3 regions of the Paenibacillus sp. BAC0078 genome follow, and region 2 is predicted to be linked to each of the others. Evidence: riboswitches for the same ligand, from Rfam matches in the RefSeq annotation. Region 2 holds a riboswitch; each other region holds the start of a gene.
The links. A riboswitch is a leader RNA that binds a small molecule or an ion and turns the genes downstream of it on or off. The one in region 2 is predicted to bind cyclic di-AMP.
Positions count from the first base shown of each region.

Region 1: it holds a riboswitch for cyclic di-AMP, as region 2 does, so the genes downstream of both, ACX1DY_RS29260 (ubiquitin-like domain-containing protein) here and ACX1DY_RS29960 (C40 family peptidase) in region 2, are expected to answer to the same signal.
Region 3: it holds a riboswitch for cyclic di-AMP, as region 2 does, so the genes downstream of both, ACX1DY_RS29615 (hypothetical protein) here and ACX1DY_RS29960 (C40 family peptidase) in region 2, are expected to answer to the same signal.

Region 1 covers NZ_JBTLRW010000028.1:46,433-52,434, reverse strand. Annotated here, with positions in the region: gene ACX1DY_RS29275 (AbrB/MazE/SpoVT family DNA-binding domain-containing protein) at 1-184, opposite strand, end outside; gene ACX1DY_RS29270 (HD domain-containing protein) at 490-1,773, shown strand; gene ACX1DY_RS29265 (TatD family hydrolase) at 1,828-2,598, shown strand; cyclic di-AMP (ydaO/yuaA leader) riboswitch at 2,797-3,024, shown strand; gene ACX1DY_RS29260 (ubiquitin-like domain-containing protein) at 3,315-4,472, shown strand; gene rnmV (ribonuclease M5) at 4,639-5,190, shown strand; gene rsmA (16S rRNA (adenine(1518)-N(6)/adenine(1519)-N(6))-dimethyltransferase RsmA) at 5,187-6,002, shown strand, end outside.
Region 2 covers NZ_JBTLRW010000031.1:16,277-22,278, forward strand. Annotated here, with positions in the region: gene ACX1DY_RS29945 (c-type cytochrome) at 1-134, opposite strand, end outside; gene ACX1DY_RS29950 (GNAT family N-acetyltransferase) at 225-710, opposite strand; gene ACX1DY_RS29955 (C40 family peptidase) at 903-1,394, opposite strand; cyclic di-AMP (ydaO/yuaA leader) riboswitch at 1,400-1,542, opposite strand; gene ACX1DY_RS29960 (C40 family peptidase) at 1,880-2,308, opposite strand; cyclic di-AMP (ydaO/yuaA leader) riboswitch at 2,366-2,504, opposite strand; gene ACX1DY_RS29965 (hypothetical protein) at 2,736-3,566, opposite strand; gene ACX1DY_RS29970 (M1 family metallopeptidase) at 3,578-5,581, opposite strand; gene ACX1DY_RS29975 (YwhD family protein) at 5,735-6,002, shown strand, end outside.
Region 3 covers NZ_JBTLRW010000030.1:242-6,243, reverse strand. Annotated here, with positions in the region: gene ACX1DY_RS29640 (hypothetical protein) at 8-1,447, shown strand; gene ACX1DY_RS29635 (winged helix-turn-helix transcriptional regulator) at 1,479-1,841, opposite strand; gene ACX1DY_RS29630 (SDR family oxidoreductase) at 2,174-2,896, opposite strand; gene ytxJ (bacillithiol system redox-active protein YtxJ) at 3,093-3,419, shown strand; gene ACX1DY_RS29620 (glutaredoxin family protein) at 3,416-3,658, shown strand; cyclic di-AMP (ydaO/yuaA leader) riboswitch at 3,930-4,097, shown strand; gene ACX1DY_RS29615 (hypothetical protein) at 4,253-4,762, shown strand; gene ACX1DY_RS29610 (hypothetical protein) at 4,792-5,244, shown strand; gene ACX1DY_RS29605 (hypothetical protein) at 5,263-5,418, opposite strand; gene ACX1DY_RS29600 (hypothetical protein) at 5,569-5,754, opposite strand.

The DNA of each region.
Region 1 (6,002 bases), on a different contig from region 2:
CATTTTCAGCATTGCCGCAGAAAATACAAGCAGGTTCGTATTTCTTAAGCATGATCCGCTCACCGTCCACGTAAATTTCGAGCGCATCCTTTTCACCAATGCCCAGTGTACGGCGCAATTCAATTGGAATAACGACCCGTCCCAGCTCGTCTACTTTTCTTACAATACCTGTTGATTTCATCATTACAATCGTTGCTCCTCTCAATTATCAAAAGCGTCATTATTCGACATTGTTCACCGTTTTATGATACTTATAATACCAACCATTCCCAAAACAGTCAACCTTTTTTGAAGTGAATTTTCTGGGATTTTCAAAAAAAACTTTTATAGCGCTTAGTACTAACGCAAAATTCACGAAAATCGTTTCAAAGCAGTTTGTCGATTTGTAAATCCTTAAAACGTCATTATTCGACAAAGTACGACATGATTCACTATTATAATCGTTTTTTCTTATTATTTCTAATATTATTATTTGAAGGAGTTGATTTCATGAAGCAGCCGCTGACGGAAGAGAAGGTCTTTAAGGACCCGGTTCACAATTATGTTCATGTTCAGGATACGATTATCTGGCGATTGATTAACACCAAAGAATTTCAGCGACTGCGGCGGATTCGCCAGCTTGGCACCTCTTATCTGACCTTTCATGGCGCTGAACACAGCCGTTTTTCCCATTCGCTTGGGGTCTACGAAATTACACGCCGGATTATCTCTCAGTTCGAACGAAGCGGATACAAAGATTGGATGCCGGAGGAAAGCCTGCTCACCCTCTGTGCGGCGCTGCTGCATGATTTGGGGCATGGCCCGTTCTCCCATTCTATAGAAGAAGCTTTTGAAATGAACCATGAAGACTGGACCTGCAGGATCATTCAGGAGGATACGGAAATTACCGCTATTCTGCGTGAAGTGGAAGGGGATTTTCCGCAAAAGGTCGCCTCAGTAATATCGAAGACGTATGAGCATGAAATTGTCGTTAATCTGGTGTCAGGGCCGCTGGATGCCGACCGCATGGATTATTTGCTCCGAGATGCGTATTATACAGGGGTGAATTACGGAACCATTGATATTGACCGTATTCTGAGAATGCTGCGTCCCTATAATGGCCGGGTTGTCGTCAAAGAGTCGGGGATGCATGCGATTGAGGATTATTTGATGTCGCGCTATCAGATGTATTGGCAGGTTTATTTCCATCCGGTTACACGCAGCTCGGAGATTATATTGCGGCAGATTTTCCGCAGGGCCAAAGAGCTTTTCCGGGAAGGCTATTCTTTCCGCTTCATGATTGAGCCCTTGAGTGATTTGTTCCGTGGTGAGGTGAGCGTGGAGCAGTACCTGCTTTTGGATGAGGCTCTGGTCCAGACAGCCTTCATGCAGTGGACACTGGAAGAGGACAGAACGTTAAGCGACTTGTGCAACCGATTTATTCATCGTAGACTGTATAAATATGTAGAGATGGAAAATCTCAATTCAGAGAAGATTGGCGAAATTCGCCGCAGCTTTGCAGAGGCTGGATTGGATGCCGATTACGATCTGGAAATTGATTTTCCGACAGATCTCCCCTATGATGTTTTCCGTCCGGGCGAGGGCTTTGACAGCAAGCAAATTCTGCTCCTTGACCGGCATGATAAGCTCAGGGAAATTTCCGAAGTATCGGATATCGTCCGTTCGATCAGCGGGATACACCGCGGCAGGCATCACCTGTATTTCCCGCAGGACAAGCTGCAGAAGGCTCTCCCACGGCTGCCTCTGTCCATCGTTAAAATTTTTGACAAATAATACGAAAATTTATGGAATTCATCATAGAAATCACAAACGAAAGGATGAGAAGAAATGCAGCTATTCGACACTCACACCCATCTCGATGCTCCACAATTCGACGAGGACCGTGAGGAGGTTATTGCCCGGGCGGTAGAGGCTGGTGTCAGCAAGATGATTAACATCGGGTTCAACCGGGAAACGATTCCAACAACGATGAAATTGGCTGAGACTTATGATTATATTTATGCAGCCGTCGGCTGGCATCCTGTGGATGCCATTGACATGAAAGACGGTGATCTCGACTGGATCGCCTCGCTGTGCAGCCATAAAAAGGTGGTCGCCATTGGGGAAATCGGACTGGATTATTACTGGGACACCTCCCCGAAAGAAATTCAGCATGAGGTGTTCCGCAAACAAATTGGACTTGCCCGGGAGCTGAAGATGCCAATCTGTATTCATAACCGCGATGCGCATGAGGATGTGGTGCGGATTTTGCGGGAAGAGAAGGCGAATGAAGTTGGCGGTGTGATGCATTCGTTTTCCGGGAGCTGGGAAACAGCCAAAATGTGTCTCGATCTCGGCTTTCACCTGTCCTTTGGCGGACCTGTTACTTTCAAGAATGCAAGGGTACCTAAAGAGGTGCTTGCCCAGACTCCGCTGGACCGGCTTTTGATCGAAACCGACTCGCCATATTTGACGCCTCACCCCTTCCGGGGCAAACGAAATGAGAGTGCTCATGTGAAGCTGGTGGCTGAAGCGGCGGCGGCAATAAAAGGGATTGATTTACAAAAAATGGCGGAAATTACGTATGCGAACGCGCTGGAACGATTTGGGATAGTCTGAAATCGAGAGAAAATCGGGTGAAAAAAGAAGTATATCCGATATATTAAACTTTTTTAACACAAAATCAACTGATTATTACAATATTTTAATGATTTTTTTGCTTAAACGTGCTTGAATCGCGCTTTACAACATGCATCAAAACAGGATATCATCTTTTCAGTGCAGTGAGCTGTTGTTACTGTGACAGTCACTATTTCATGGATCGTCTCGCTGAGTCTCCGTATGGAGAACGGGGGAACCAATATTGCTCTGCCGCATGTCCGTACATAGAGTACAACACAGAAATGCCGCAGACAGTATTCGATTTCTTCACGGGTCTTTGGGGTGAATTTGAGGGCAACCGCCGTGAGCGGGTGACCTAAGATAGGGCGTCTCTCTTATGCCCGAACCCGACAGCTAACCCCGTAAGCGCTAGTAAGAGAGGAAACCTCGTGCAAAAGCATTCCCGCGTATTCTGACACCCGGAGAGCCACGAAAGAGTCCTCTATGAACTCTTTTGGGCTTTTTTTGTTATGAATAATGCGAATTCTCCCGGCATACTGTTATATAACAGGTACCTGGAGCAGCTATGCCGAGCAGGCGATCCATGAGCAGGAAACGCTAAAGCAATGCGGGCGTATCCTGTGGTAATCTCAAACCTAGTTTCGTCAGAAATGATACAGTCATCTTAAGATATACAACTTGGACGACGGGGCTATGTAAGGAGGATGGAGAGAATGGGCGTATTCCAACCAGAAGTATCCCATGATTCGCAATCATCCAGCAGGTCTTTCGCATTACGGTTGAAGCAAGTGAATCCTCGCGTACTTTCGCTTGCAGGTGTGGTGTCAATTATTATCGCGCTGATAATTCTGCTGTACGTACACGGTCAAAGCATTAAAGAAATAACGTTAGTCATAGACGGAAAAGTACAGAAGCTTGAGACGCGGGAAGCGCTACTCAGCGATGTGCTGGCAAAGGAACAAATTTCGCTGCAGCCGCATGATGCTTTATCCATTGGCCTTAGTGATGAAATAAAAGACGGCGACCGTGTCGTGATTAACCGTGCGCAGGCGTTTAGCCTTACCGCAGACGGAGCAACAAAGACGTTATATACGACCGAAGACACCATCGGTCAGGCCATTGACAAACTGGGCATCAGCCTGGAGAGTTATGACAAGATTTATCCTTCGCTTGAAACCGCAGTTACTGCTGACATGGAAGTCAAAATTGTCCGTATCAACAAACAAGTTGTACAGCGGACAGCAAGTTTACCTTTCCGGGTAATCAAGACAGCAGACCCCTCCCTGACCAAGGGAACCGTAAGAGTGGCGCAAGCGGGTAAACCAGGCGTAATGGTTCAGCATATCGAGAAGATCTATCGAGACGGTAAGCTGGCTTCAATGCGTATGGTTGGCAAGGAAGTACAGACGGTAACCAAAGACAAGATTATTGCCGTTGGTATCAAAGCTCTTCCCAAGCCTGCAGTAGCTACAGTAACTCCCAAACCAAAAACTACCTCCAAATCATCCAAAGTCAGCGCAAACAGCAATAACGTCATTACTAAGGCAGGCGTAGATTTCGAATACAAAAGAGTGATCAAAAATGTATCCATGACGGCTTATTCTTCTGAAGAGCCTGGTATTGGTACACGTACCGCCTCCGGCACACGCGTAACGGAAGGTCGGACCATTGCTGTTGACCCGAATGTAATACCTATCGGCTGGTGGGTGTACATTGAGGGATTAGGGTTTCGCCGTGCAGAGGATACCGGCGGTGCCATCAAAGGCAACAAGGTGGATGTCTATTACGATTCACTGAGCCATGCCCGTAACTTTGGCCGCAAATCCCGGACGATCTATGTCATTGGGCCTGTGAAGCCGGAGCTGAATTAGGCGGCCTAAGTCTTTTGCAAATTAGCGGTTTATAAGATATAGTGATGGTAGCACTTTTGGAATGGATCAAAGAGCTGCCGCTCATCACTTATACATTCTTTAGCCAAAAAGAAGGGGAGCGATCCTCTTCTTTTTGCGTTGCAGACGATAAAGGAGTAAAGGAAATATGATCAAGGAACTAATTGTTGTGGAAGGCAAAAGCGATACGGTCGCGGTGAAGCGCGCGGTAGATGCGGACACGATTGAGACTGGCGGTTCGGCTGTCGACCGCAAGGTGATCGCCAAGATTCAGCTAGCGATGGAACGCAGAGGGGTTATTATTCTTACAGACCCTGATCATGCCGGTGAACGCATCCGCAAGATTGTCTCTTCGAAGGTTCCGGGCTGCAAGCACGCGTTCATCCCCGAGAAGGACGCTACCCGTAAAGGCGACATCGGAGTTGAAAATGCCTCCCCGGGGGCGATCCGTCATGCGCTCGAGCATGTCCACACCTCCTTCGAAGGTGCCCCGGCCCTGATTGGGCTGGATGACCTGATGGCTGCCGGGATGATGGTGCATGCCCAGGCTGCAGAGCGGAGAATGGCGCTGGGCAACTTGCTCGGCATTGGGTATTGCAACGGCAAGCAGCTATTTAAGCGGCTGGCGATGTTTGGTATTACGCGGGAAGAATTCAATAACGCTGTCGCGCAAATTGATCAGGGAGGCATTACCTCATGAGTGGCAACAACAATATTTCATCTCCGGCACGGACTAAGGAAATTATTCAGCGTTACGGATTTTCGTTCAAGAAAAGCCTGGGCCAGAATTTTCTGATCGACCAGAATATACTCGACAAGATTGTGGATGCGGCCGGTCTCGACCAGGCCGCAGGTGCGCTGGAAATTGGACCGGGGATTGGCGCATTGACCGAAAGGCTGGCGGCTGCAGCCGGTGCCGTAACGGCAGTGGAGATAGACCAGCGCTTGATTCCGATTCTGCGCGATGTACTTGCTTCCTATCCGCATGTGAAGATCCGCAACGATGATGTGCTGAAGGTGAATTTGCAGGAGCTGTTTGCCGAAGATTTTACCGGTGTGGAGAGAGTCAGTGTGGTTGCGAATCTGCCTTATTATGTGACGACCCCCATACTCATGAAGCTGCTCGAAGAGAAGCTGCCGCTCGACAACATCGTAGTGATGATCCAGAAGGAGGTTGCCGAGCGCATGGCGGCTTCACCGGGCGGTAAAGAATACGGCAGCTTAAGTATCGCCGTGCAGTATTACAGCGAGCCTGAGCTGGTCTGCATTGTGCCGCGTACGGTATTCATTCCGCAGCCAAATGTGGAGTCTGCCGTGATCCGTCTGAAGGTGAGAGAGCGTCCTCCTGTTGAAGTGGCCGATGAGAAGCATTTCTTCGAGGTAGTCCAGGCTTCCTTCACCCAGCGCCGCAAGACGATTGCCAACAACCTCAAGGCCCGCTTTTTTCCGGGAGAAGGAAGGGAGCGTCTGGAGTCCTTGCTGGCTGAAGCCGGCATTGAGCCGACCCGCCGC
Region 2 (6,002 bases):
GCATCCAGCTCGACCACCGGCATCGTCGGCTTATTCTCCTCAGCTACCTCGTCTTTGCCGGGTAAGGTAAACAATAAAACCACCGCAAAGGCGCAGGCGGCAAAAAACAAACCGCTCATGATCCATTTCTGCATCTGCATCCGTCCCCTCCATGTAAGCTGCTTCCTACATTATACAAGAAGGTAAAGCGTTATCATAGCATTTGTGTCAAAAAAATGAACGTTCTATTTACCATAGACCATGCAGTAAAATGGCTTGTCGCCAGTTGGGGTCCGGCGTTCATAGGTGTCGGTTATAGTGAACCCGCTTTTCTGGTAAGCCCGGATGGCTCGCTGGTTCCAGGTTAGCACCTCAAGGTCAATCTCACGCTCTGGATAACGTGCCAGGGCTGCCTCAACGACAGTAGCTGTGAACAGATGTCCCATACCGTGACCGCACAGCTCGGGACGCATGCCAATCCCCAGCCGCACTACACCTTCCATCGGGAATAGCTGTGCGAATCCGCAAAGGGAGCCTTGCCCATTTACTACGGAGACGTATTGTTCGCTTCGCAGCCGCGGATCACCGAATTCAATTTCCAAAGCCTGCATTTGCTCCCAGGGCATCCATCCGTAGATGTTGTACGGGGGCTTGTAATTCCATTCGCAGATTTCTGCGGCATGCGTGGCTTCCATAGGCACAACGTGAAAAGTTACCGGGGAACTCATCATAAGGCCACCGACCTCCTTTCAAGACAACAAAACATTATTTATTTAATTATATACAATACAGTCTCTTTCCGATGCACAAACTTTAAGGGGAAGTTAATATATTGAAGGGGTAAGTATTTAATGTAGACAAAAAAACAAGCTCTTCTCCAAGATTTCGATAAAATCCTGGAGAAGAGCTTGCCTTATGACATTTTATTGCACATCGTCGTTGTCTTGGGAATCGGAGGCTACAGACTGATAAGCATCTGTGCTCATAATCCGTTTGGCGCCAACGTAGCGGTTAACGTAGTAGCTGTCATTCAGCGAACTAACAGTTACGCCGCGTTTGGACGATGCATGTGCGAATTTGCCGTCACCGACATAAATGCCGACGTGGGATACACCTCTTCCGCTTGTATTGAAGAATACAAGATCTCCCGGTCTGATACTGTCACGGGAAACGGCTGTGCCCATCTGATATTGGGAGCCGGATTGGTGAGGAAGGTTGATGCCGATCTTATCAAAAACGTACATTGTAAATCCGGAGCAATCAAAACCGTTTGTCGAGATACCGCCGGATACATACTTGGTTCCGATGGCTTTGTCGATAACCTGATCCATTTTGGAATCCGCGAAAGCGCTTCCTGCTCCGATAGTAAGAACAATGGAAAAGCTCAGTAGTGCTGCTGCTAGCTTCTTCTTCAAAAGTAAATACCCCTTCCAAATGCCTACGAGGTTAGCTTAAGGGTTCGGTTGAAGGTCCCCTATGACCCCTCTGTGAATAGGAGGTCAATTCACCCAAAATCGGTTCCCCCGTTCCCCTAATGATTAGGGAACTCGGCACGACTGTTGATTAGGATTAGCTTACGGATCTATACATGACAAAACTTTTGTAAAACTGCTTTGAATAATTACAAAAATGTTACTATCAACTCACTGCGATTATTGTAACAAAGAAGGAAGCACTTGGCAATCACTAAAAACATATTCTTGCATATTTTTTGCGATTTTTGTGAGTTTAATTTATTATAAAGGGCTTACAATAACATGTCAGGTCAGATTTACGATAGGTTTATTGACATATAGAGCAAAAAGGAAAAACCCGGAAGGCTGATTACGGCAATAATCAGCTTCCGGGTTTGTATAAGCTACATTTAGTTGTTAGAGGTTGTCATTGTCAGCGGGGATAATCAATCGTAAGCGACAGCCTGATAAGCTGTTGTGCTCATCACGCGTTTGGCGCCAACATAGCGGTTGGCCCAGTAGGCTTGACTCATCGAAGTTATGGTCACTCCGCGTGAACTGGAGGATTGTGCGAATTTTCCGTTGCCAACATAAATCCCGACATGGGAAATCCCACTGCCCAAAGTGTTAAAGAATACCAGATCGCCCGAACGCAAATTGTTGCGTGATACGGCAGTTCCGACCTTAAATTGCGCTTTCGATGTGCGAGGCAAGGTAAGACCTACGTTTTTGAACACATAAGAGGTGAATCCGGAACAATCGAAGCCGGCAGTGCTGGTGCCCCCGGTTTTATATGTAGTTCCCAGTGTTTTTGTGATCACATTGTCCATTTTGGAATCCGCGAAAGCGCTGCCAGCTCCCAGCGTGAATACCATTACCAGCCCTAATGCTGCTGCGGTGCATTTTTTCTTAAAATTGTGACTTTTCAAAAGATGTACTCCTTCCAAGGCCGGCGAGGTTAGCTTAAGGATTCGGTAGAAGGTTCCCCTATGACCCCTCTAAAGCGAGATCAATTCACCCAAAAAATGGTTCCCCCACTTCCCGGTGCAGGGAATTTGGCGTATTATGCACCGAACAGTGACAAATCGACAATCTCAAATGCTGCGAAGCATAAACCAGATGTGACAAACATTTCTGCAAAGATTACAAAATTGTTACTAGTGGTACAGGCATCATTGTACCAGAGGGTCTGCTATTTTGCAAATAGGTAAGATTTGCCGCATGCGCAGGTACACAAGAAAAGAGTCACGCTCCCCCTAGAGAAGCAGTGACTCTTGTTATTATGCCGATCAGGCAGTGTAATTATTGTGGAAATGTTTTACTGGACCAGAGGTGATATTGTGCGGCTGTCCCCCACATTTTGAACAGAGTGGTTGGAAGGGGGGAGAGCTGCTTAAGGAGAAATGCGGGCAGTCCAGGGCTGAATATCGCTGACAATCCGCAAATAAGCAACACCGCCAGCCCGCCGGCACCCATCAGGACGGATACGCCTATAGATGGCAGCAGCACTTTCAGGCAAACCAGCAGGGAGGAGAATATGCCAGTTCCGGCGGTATAGCCGAACTGCATGTACAGCAGCAGCTTGCGGATAAAGAAAAGATATAATAGCCAGACCAGAATATAGGGAACGAGCTTGAGCAGCATTTTATAATCAAGGATGCCATTTAGCAGGAGGCCGTACATTTTGGGCAGCAGCCAGTACAGAGGCAGGAACGCAAGCACCCATTCCGCTATGCTGAACAGCAGGACCGGAAGCCCATACCGTCTCATACCCGGGAAAAAGAACATTCCACGCTCTCCTTTGCGTTCCTGATGCAGTTCATGCAGCAGTCCCGCCCGGATAAAGGGGGAGACCAGCAGCCGCACTGCGCTAAGTAGGAGAAGCATCCACAGCCAGCGCTGCACATCAGGATCGTTGCCTAGAGCAAGCTGTCCCTCGATATAATACAGGAGTCTGCCTATTGCGCTGCCGCCAGCATATTGATCGGGATAACGCAGCAGCACCGAGATGACAGCGTCCTTGATGAACTTGTACATGAAATAGCTCCAGAACAGCCGGTAGATAAATAACAGAATCAGAATATAAAATTGCTCTTTCATGCTGTGCCAGCCGCGGGTTATCGCTCTCTTCACAATTCTTCACCTCACCAGACAAGAGTTCCGAGCAGGTTTTCAAGCAGGTTAGTTATGCTAAGCGTCCAACGTGAGAGTGTAGCTGGCCGCAGCTCCGACAGTCTAAAGTTATTAAGATGCTTGCTCTCAAGCAGAATGGAGTGCGCCGGATCAATCTCTGCCGAGATAAGCGGTGCTTTGTAGGATAGCTGAATTGTAGTGTTCTTCTCTTCCCCGCTCCAATATTTTTGAACGGTGTACCCGTCCGAGAACATGAACTTTATTGGAACCTCCCCATAACGGCTTCCTTTGTTGCTGACTTCCACCGATGATTCATAGCGGGGGGGTTCTGTCCCTGTTTTTTTCATGGCAATTGTGATGTTATCTACGGCAAAGTCAGGCGCACCGCCGCTGTAGATATATTGATCGAAGTAGGCTTGCCATGATTTTGTGGTCACCTTTTCCACAACTTTCTGAAAATCGGCGGTGGAAGGATGATGGAAACGGTATTTGCGCGCGTAGGCGGACAGAATGCTGTCCATTGTTTTGGTACCCACCTGCTTCTCCATATCCTTCAGCACCAGCTTGCCCCGGATGTACACGTTGCGGGTGTAGGAATCATCTCCGGCATATTTCCAGGTCTCCAGATTAAGCGGCTGGGGAGAGGTCACCAGGCTGGTCTGCAGCGGAAAGTTGGAGATCACTCCGTATTCCTGCTCCATCAGCCGGTCTTCTGCATAAGAGGTGAAGCTCTCATCCAGCCAGGCTTCCTCAAATTCATTGTTCGCTACCATACCGTAAAAAAACTGATGCCCGATTTCATGGATAACCGTACGTTCAAGCTGGGTGCCCGGAGCATCGTCACCTGCAGCGGCAGCGGTGATAAGTGTGGGGTATTCCATCCCGCCGGCCCCATTCCCCCCTTTGGGAGGAACAACGATGCTGAGCGTCGAGTAAGGATAAGGGCCGTACCATTTGCTGAAGGCGCTCAGAGCAGCTTTGGCGGCCTGGAAGTAACGCTCCTGCAGGTCCTTGTGCAACGGGTCCAGATAGAGCTTGATCCTTACACCAGGCACCTCAGCGGTGGAGAAGGCTTCTTCTGCGACCACAAAGTCGGGGGAGGCCGCCCAAGCGAAATCATGGACATCATCGGCGTAGAACTGGTAGATCTTCTGATCCTGCTTCAACCTGGGGTTTTTTACCGGAAAGCCAGTTGCGGCAACTATATAGTTGGAGGGAACAGACAGGGTTACGTTATAAATGCCAAAGTCGCTGTAGAACTCGGAGGTGCCGTGATATTGATGCAGATTCCAGCCCTCCTGCTTCACGCCACGGGTACCGGCAGGCTCATACACGCTGATTTTGGGGAACCATTGCCCTGCCATTACAAAATTGCCGGATACCCCCATACGGGCGAATATTTTGGGCAACTGGACGTCAAATCTTAGCTTGAGTGTGACACTTTCTCCGCCGTTCACCGGCTGCGGGAGGTGTACTTTTACCAGTGTTTTGTCATTCACATTGCCGTCGTCCGGCTGAACATATTGCAGCCGCTGCATGAGCGAGATGCCCTCTGAGGTCCGCAGATCGGTTAAGGTCATACTGCCGTAGCCATTTGCGGGCATGGCATCTCCGCGAAGCTTGCCCCCAGACTCCTTCATGAACGTGGTATCTTTAGATGCGAAGGCATTGGGGTACAGGTGAAAGTAGAGGTCTTGTACCGGTTTTTGACCGGGGTGGGTCCAGGTTACCGTCTCAGAAGCCTGCAGCAGCTCTGAACCCGGAATAAGCTGCGCCGCAATATGATACTCTGCTACCCGCTCGCTTAAGGCCTCCGAAACAGGCACCGGCTTACTCTCGGGGAGAATGGGCTGGAGGGTTTTGGTCTGTGCGGCTGCGGGGGACTTGGCCTCTTTTGGAACAGCGGCTGAAACGGCAGGGCTGTGCCCTGAGAGTGCCCAGATTGCGCTGCCCAGCAGAGTGAGGGCGGCCAGGGCTGCAAAGATGAGGGTGTACCTTAATGACAGTGGCTTCATACTGTGATTCCTCCCGTGACAAGCATCTACGGGATGTATATGTTTGCATTCGCTGCATTATTAGCTAAAATTAAATTATATAAGATGAACTTGAGAACGAGCCTGACATTCTCAAGTTCACGTTCTATTAGTGAAAGGGAAGGATGTGCACTTATGGATAACAACCAACCGGAGGGCAAGAAGCCGATAGCTCTAAATATCGTGAATGCCAAGAGCAAGCATAAAGGCTTCGGCGCAGGCTCCATTGACTTGAATAATGTATCGCCGGTTATTATTGACGGTGGTGAAGCTGTTATTGATATCGGTGCCATGCATGCCAAGAGCAAGGTGGAGAAAGGGATTAAATTCAGCGTGAACCGGGAGGATGTTCCGGATGGCAGACAGGTCTGGGTCGTGTGGGTAGCGGTGGACCGTACACCGG
Region 3 (6,002 bases), on a different contig from region 2:
GGTTTGGTTGGATTATCGCATTCAAATGGGGGAAGGAAGTCTGCGTCTTGGCACGCGGTTAGACCCCGCATATGATACTGTAGCTGTGAGCTCCAGCAATATCCGGGATCTGGTAAAATGGGGTATTCCTGAGGGTGTATACCGAGCCAAGGATATTGTCAGCGAAGCCGGAATCCTGCTCGAAGCGGTTTGTGCCCGGTTGGGAAGCGCCGCTGCAGCCGAGCCGTTGTTAAGGAATCTTCAAGCAAGCCTGGCGGTTTCCGGGAGAGAAGCGGTGCTGCCGTTCGCTTCGCTGGCGGCGGGCGAGGAGACGAAGAACCGTTTTCTGGTCCAGGCAGAGCAAATCGGAACAGCTATATCGGGCTGGGCACGGGAGGTTTATGCGAAGCAGCCGGGACGACAGCGGTACGGATACAACGGCTTGGTCCAGCTCGTTCATCGAAGCCGGTGTGACCAGCATTTATGGACGCCGGAGGTGGTAGGCATTTTAATGGGGCCGGCTGGCAGCCCGGAAGTCATGCAGTTATTCAACGAGTATTTGCATCAGCTCGTGCTGCTCAGAGATGCGCTCATTCCGTTTGAAAATTGGGAGGAGGTTCCCCTGGAGATCAGGGAGGAGCGTCAGGCCATCGGGCTGCGTCTCATCGAGCCGGCGCGAGACCGCTTCTTCACCGAGCTGATCGTCAAGCAAATTCCGCACAAGGAGATCGTGCGTTTTGCTCAAAAGGTGCTGTGCCCTGAGCTTGACCCGGTTGGCTACGGATTTCAATACAAGTTCGGAACGGTGCTACCCGCGGTGATCGGGAAATCGCCGGCAACCGCAGCCCCAAACCTGCTCCGCTGGCATCCCGCACAGCTGCTGTCAGCTTCGGAGTCTGGCGAGACAACCGCTATCGTATTTGACTACGAGCAGGCCGATTACGGTGCCGCGCCCCTCAGCCGGCTTGACCCCCTTACGCCAAAGAAGCAAGAGGCAGACAATGCCAACGCGGCAATCCAGCTCTTTAGCGGCGACGCAGATATCGTACCCCGGGTGATTGAGCCGGGCCGTGCTTCGTTGGTGCTGCGTCTGACTGATTTTGAGGGAAGCTGCGAATATCGTGTGGATGTCGGGCAGGCTTTGCGGGGGCAGCGCTACATGTACCGTCCCGAGGCCGCCATTCCCGCAACCGCAGAATCCACAGCTGGGACGGAGAACCGTTCCGGGTGGCTTGAGTACGCCGCCGCCGATATATTAGCCCTTCCCGGCCTGGTGGACAGCAGCCGGGAAGGCATACACTATGTTTCGGCCGAAGGGAATACACCTCTCTTATTGGGGCTGCTTGGCAAACTGTTCCCGCAAAACGTCGTTGTCATCGACAGTGACCGGGCGGATGAAGTGGCGGCGTCGCTTCGGGCGGGCAAACAATTCGGCGCAAAATTTCTGCTTCATCGCGGAGTTTCCTAAGTTTACGGTAAGAGGCCGGCTGTCGAGGAGGTTACGCGCGCTGCTCTGCGGCCGTCTGATCCTCTTCCGGAAATGCCCATATATAATCGGCGCCAAAGTCGCAGAGCTGGACTAAGATGGCCATAAGCTTTTTTCCCATATCGGTAAGCGAGTATTCTACCTTTGGCGGAACGACGGCATATACTTTTCGGGTGATTAATCCGGCGTTTTCCAGATCTCTTAGCTGTATCGTTAGCATTTTTTGCGTGGCTCCGGGCATCAATCGCAGTAGTTCATTGAATCGGTAGGTTTGTTGCGATAAATGGCCCAGAATTAAGGGCTTCCATTTGCCGCTGATCAATCCCAGCGTGATTTCGGAAGTACACATGAAATCATGATTGCGGTATCTGATCATTTCTTTGCCACCTCTTTTTTTGACTATAATGTCGAGTAATTAACTGTATTTACTATGGATTATATCAAATCGAGCCTTGCATATTCAAGAGTGAAAACCGCTGCTTATAGGGAGTGAACTAACCAGATATGTTGACTTTTAAATGAATGACCGTGCTGCCGCTTACTTTAGCTTTGCTGATCCTGATCACAGCGTGCTCGGAACGAGGCGAGGTTTCGGAAGTGTCTCCTGCTGGGACTTCACGCCGATCGCCACGCATAGCGCACCAAAAAATCCAACCGAAGCCTTAAGCTGCGGTTGGATTTTTTAAGTTCTTTTCAGAGGAAAATAGGCTACCAGGGCCAAGGATTTCCATCAAGATCGAGATAAGCCGGCTCCTCGCCTATGTATTTCTTGTGCTCCTGCACAATATTCATAATTTTGCGGGCGGACTCTTCCGGGGGTATCGGGGCTCCCTCATCCTTCTCGCCGCTCATATAAGTCTGCAGCCAGCCGGGATGAAAAACCATGACTTGGCCGCCCATCACCCGCAGATGGTTGTGCATGAGGGAGGATTGCATATTGAGCGCTGCTTTGGACATGCAATATCCGTACATATTAATCCTCCGATTACGGCTGATGCTGCCGGCTTCGGAGGATATATTCACAATCAGTTTTTGCTTGCCCTGCAGCAGCAGGCCCATTAGGGCGTTGCTGACCCGTAAAGCGCCGAGCGTATTTACATTATATAAATGGGCCATTGAGGCGTCATCCATATCAACGAGTATCGTGGCATCATCCGCGCTTTGAATAATACCGGCATTGTTGATAATCAGATCCACATGCCCGGTGCTGCCGGCAATGCTGCGTGCCGCGCTTTTCACACTTTCGCTGCTGCCGATATCAAGCGGGATCAGCTTCAAGCGCTCCGGGTATTGTTCTTTCAGCGCCGCAAGCTCTCCGGGCTCCGCCATATATTTACCGGCAAAAACCGTATATTTATTCTCAAGGAGCCAGCGTACAAGGAAGAATCCGAGTCCACGGTCAGCACCGGTAACACATGCAATTCTAATCATGAGATGGACACTCCCTCTCCTGAGGTATAAGTAACAAGCACTGCCCGCATTCCCTTCACCTTAGCATGGCGCCTATATTTTTACAATGTCCTGTACAGGACTGTATTTTCCCGGACAAGACTGCTTAATCTCCCTTTTGATTTAATTTTGAACTATGTTACAATCAGGGATATCATACTCAGGAAGGTGATTCAAGGTGTCCATTCAACAAATCCATACCCTGGATGAACTGCATCAATACGTGGAACAGCCCGGCAAGAAGCTGCTCTTCAAACATAGCACTACCTGCCCGATCAGCGCCAAAGCAAATGAGGAATTTCAAGCCTACGTCCAGGACTCCGGCACTCCGGCAGCCGTGGTTCATGTGATTGAGGACCGTCCGGTCTCGAACCAGATTGCCGAGGATTTCGGCATCAAGCATGAATCTCCGCAAATTTTTCTGCTGGAAGACAGCGAAGTCCGCTGGAATACCTCCCACTGGAAAATCACCCGCGATGCCATCAAGGAAGCTGTGAACCAATGAGCGAATCCGTTATCGTGTACTCCACTGCGAACTGCAGTGATTGCAACCAGGTGAAGCAGCTGCTGACGGAACAGGGCGTTCCTTTTGAGGTTAGAGATGTTATGACGAGCACAGCTTATCAGGAGGAAGTAGAGGAGCTTGGGTTCATGGGCGTTCCTGTTACTGTATCGGGAGAACATGCTGTCAAAGGCTTCAACCTTCCCGAGCTTAAAGTGCTGATCGAAGCCGCCGCGAAATAAAAGTGCTGATATACAAAAGGGAATCCGGCAGCAACCGGGGACCCTTTTTCTTTGTCATAATCCCCCATCACCCGGCTCCTTTTCCCCTAAAAATGAAAAACAGCGTGCGAGCGAGATAACGGGCCGATAAACGTCAACATATATGCTTTTAGCCAATTAATTACACCCAATCCCCGCAATTCAATGAAAGCTTGCCGCTGCCCTCCCTTTTCCTTTTTTACAAAGACCTGCCCGAAGTAGTATGATTCGTTTTGAAAGTAATTCATGAAAAGTTACATAAACGCTGAATTCCTGCCAAGCAGGAAACGGGGGAACCACCAGGCGAAAAGCCTACTTGGGGTGAATCCTAAGGGGACTGCACAGATGCGGTCTCACAGGGTAGGGCGACTCTCACCGTCCGAATCCGACAGCTAACCTCGTAAGCGTAAAGAGAGAGATCCTGATCCGCCACGCTTTTGCGCCAGGCTTATTTAAGCCTGTACCGGAGCCGCAGCAGAGGTCCTCCTCTGCTGCGGTTTTTTGTTGTACCCGCATAAGCTGATTTGGAGGATACAATGGCTTAAGACTTAGGGAATTTTGAGGAGGAAAGCTGAAATGGAGCAGCGCAGGCTGTCACGTATTGAGGTGTTTGTATTCAATGCTCCTTGGCCTGCCTTTTGCGGCCCGGAATCGTCCGGGAACTCCCGCTTCGGCATTCTGAGGCTTACCTGCAAGGCAGGTTGCAGCCTGGCCCAAGGCATATTATGCGCAGATGATACGGAATTTGACTTGATGAAATGGAGCAGCTTCCTGCGCACCATCCGGCATTGCCGGCTGGATGAAGCCATCGAGATCGTCCGCCGCCTGAGCCCGGAATGGGAACAGACACAGCGGGAGATGGTACAGACAGCCCTGCTCGATTTAAAAGCAAAGCTGCAGGGAAAAGTGCTGTCTGGCCATATCCAGACAGACTCGCGGCTTCATGCGGCTGCCGCAGGCAACGGCTCAAGTACGGGGCGGATGTATTATAAGCCTTCGGGAAGCCTGCTGCACCAGCGGAGCTGGCCAGATCTGGACACGGCGGAGCTCATCGACAAATCCATCGCTTATTACTCGATATTATAGATTTCATATTCAGAGAGGACCGTGAGATTATGCCTGACCCCTTATCGCATCAGCCGGCTGTCGCAGCCGGATACACGAAGTATGTTCAGAAATACAGCAGGAGCGTCTATGCACTCAGCAGCCTGCTGCTCGGGCAGGGAACCGAGGCGGAGGAGGCTGTGGTGAAGACCTTCGCAGCACTCTATGAGTCTTACCTGCAAAAGCGTTTAGACCCGCTTGCCTTCTCCCATGACGCTTACCGTGAATGCATCCAGCAATGCTCCCGGCTTGCACAAACCCACAAGCCCTGCTATGCAAATATGCTGTCTTGGGAAAACCGGCTTGTTCAGGCGCTCCGCTACGGTCTTAAGCTCCCCCTGCCTGAAATCAGCGCCATTCTTCAGCGGAGTGTGCCCGCCCTTAAGGTACAGCTCAGACAGGTGCGCGAACAGATGGCGGCGCAGGAGAACTTACTGCCGAAATCCAGCTTGACCGCCGGGTGAGGAGCGTAAGCATATGAACTAATTAGCCACCTGTGCCTTAACAACGGTATTTCTGCCGTTGTTTCTGAACAAACCAGCCATCTGCACCTCAACAACGGTATTTCTGCCGTTGTTTCTGAACAAGTCGGCCATCTGCGCCTTAACAACGGTATTTCTGCCGTTGTTCCTGAACAAACCAGCCATCTGCACTTCAACAGCAGCATTTCTGCCGTTGTTAAGGCACACATTTATCTTTTCAAGGTTACATCAACAGACGAAAATCATAGTTTCCTTAACGGCAGGCAGAGAGCTGCGGCAGAATGCCGCAGCTCTCTCTATTTCGTCTCAGCGCTTGCCCTTGCCGCCCTTAGTAAACCTCAAGAAGGCCATGCAGCAGCCCAATAATCCGACACCCAGCAATAACGTTTGCAGCGCGCCAAGCCAGGTCGAGCCCTCCGGCCGGATCAGGCTGCTGACAATAATCAGCAGGATCGAAGCCGCTACGAGCAGAGGCGTTTGTCTTTTTTTCATGTACAGCACCACTCCTTACCTATTAAGGTACACCATAAAAGAATATTTCACCAGACGAGCCGCAGAGGTAGAATTAATCCATAACCGGGACCACTCAGTCCCAACAGTTAAATATAACTTCACCGATTGTTTTTGGATTCCAGTATTTAATCATTTTTTGTTCGGATGTTCTTAAGGATAAATAGTATGTAAAAGTCCATTTCTCCTGTTCTTATTTGATAGGTGTAGAACGTTTTATAGTTTATTGG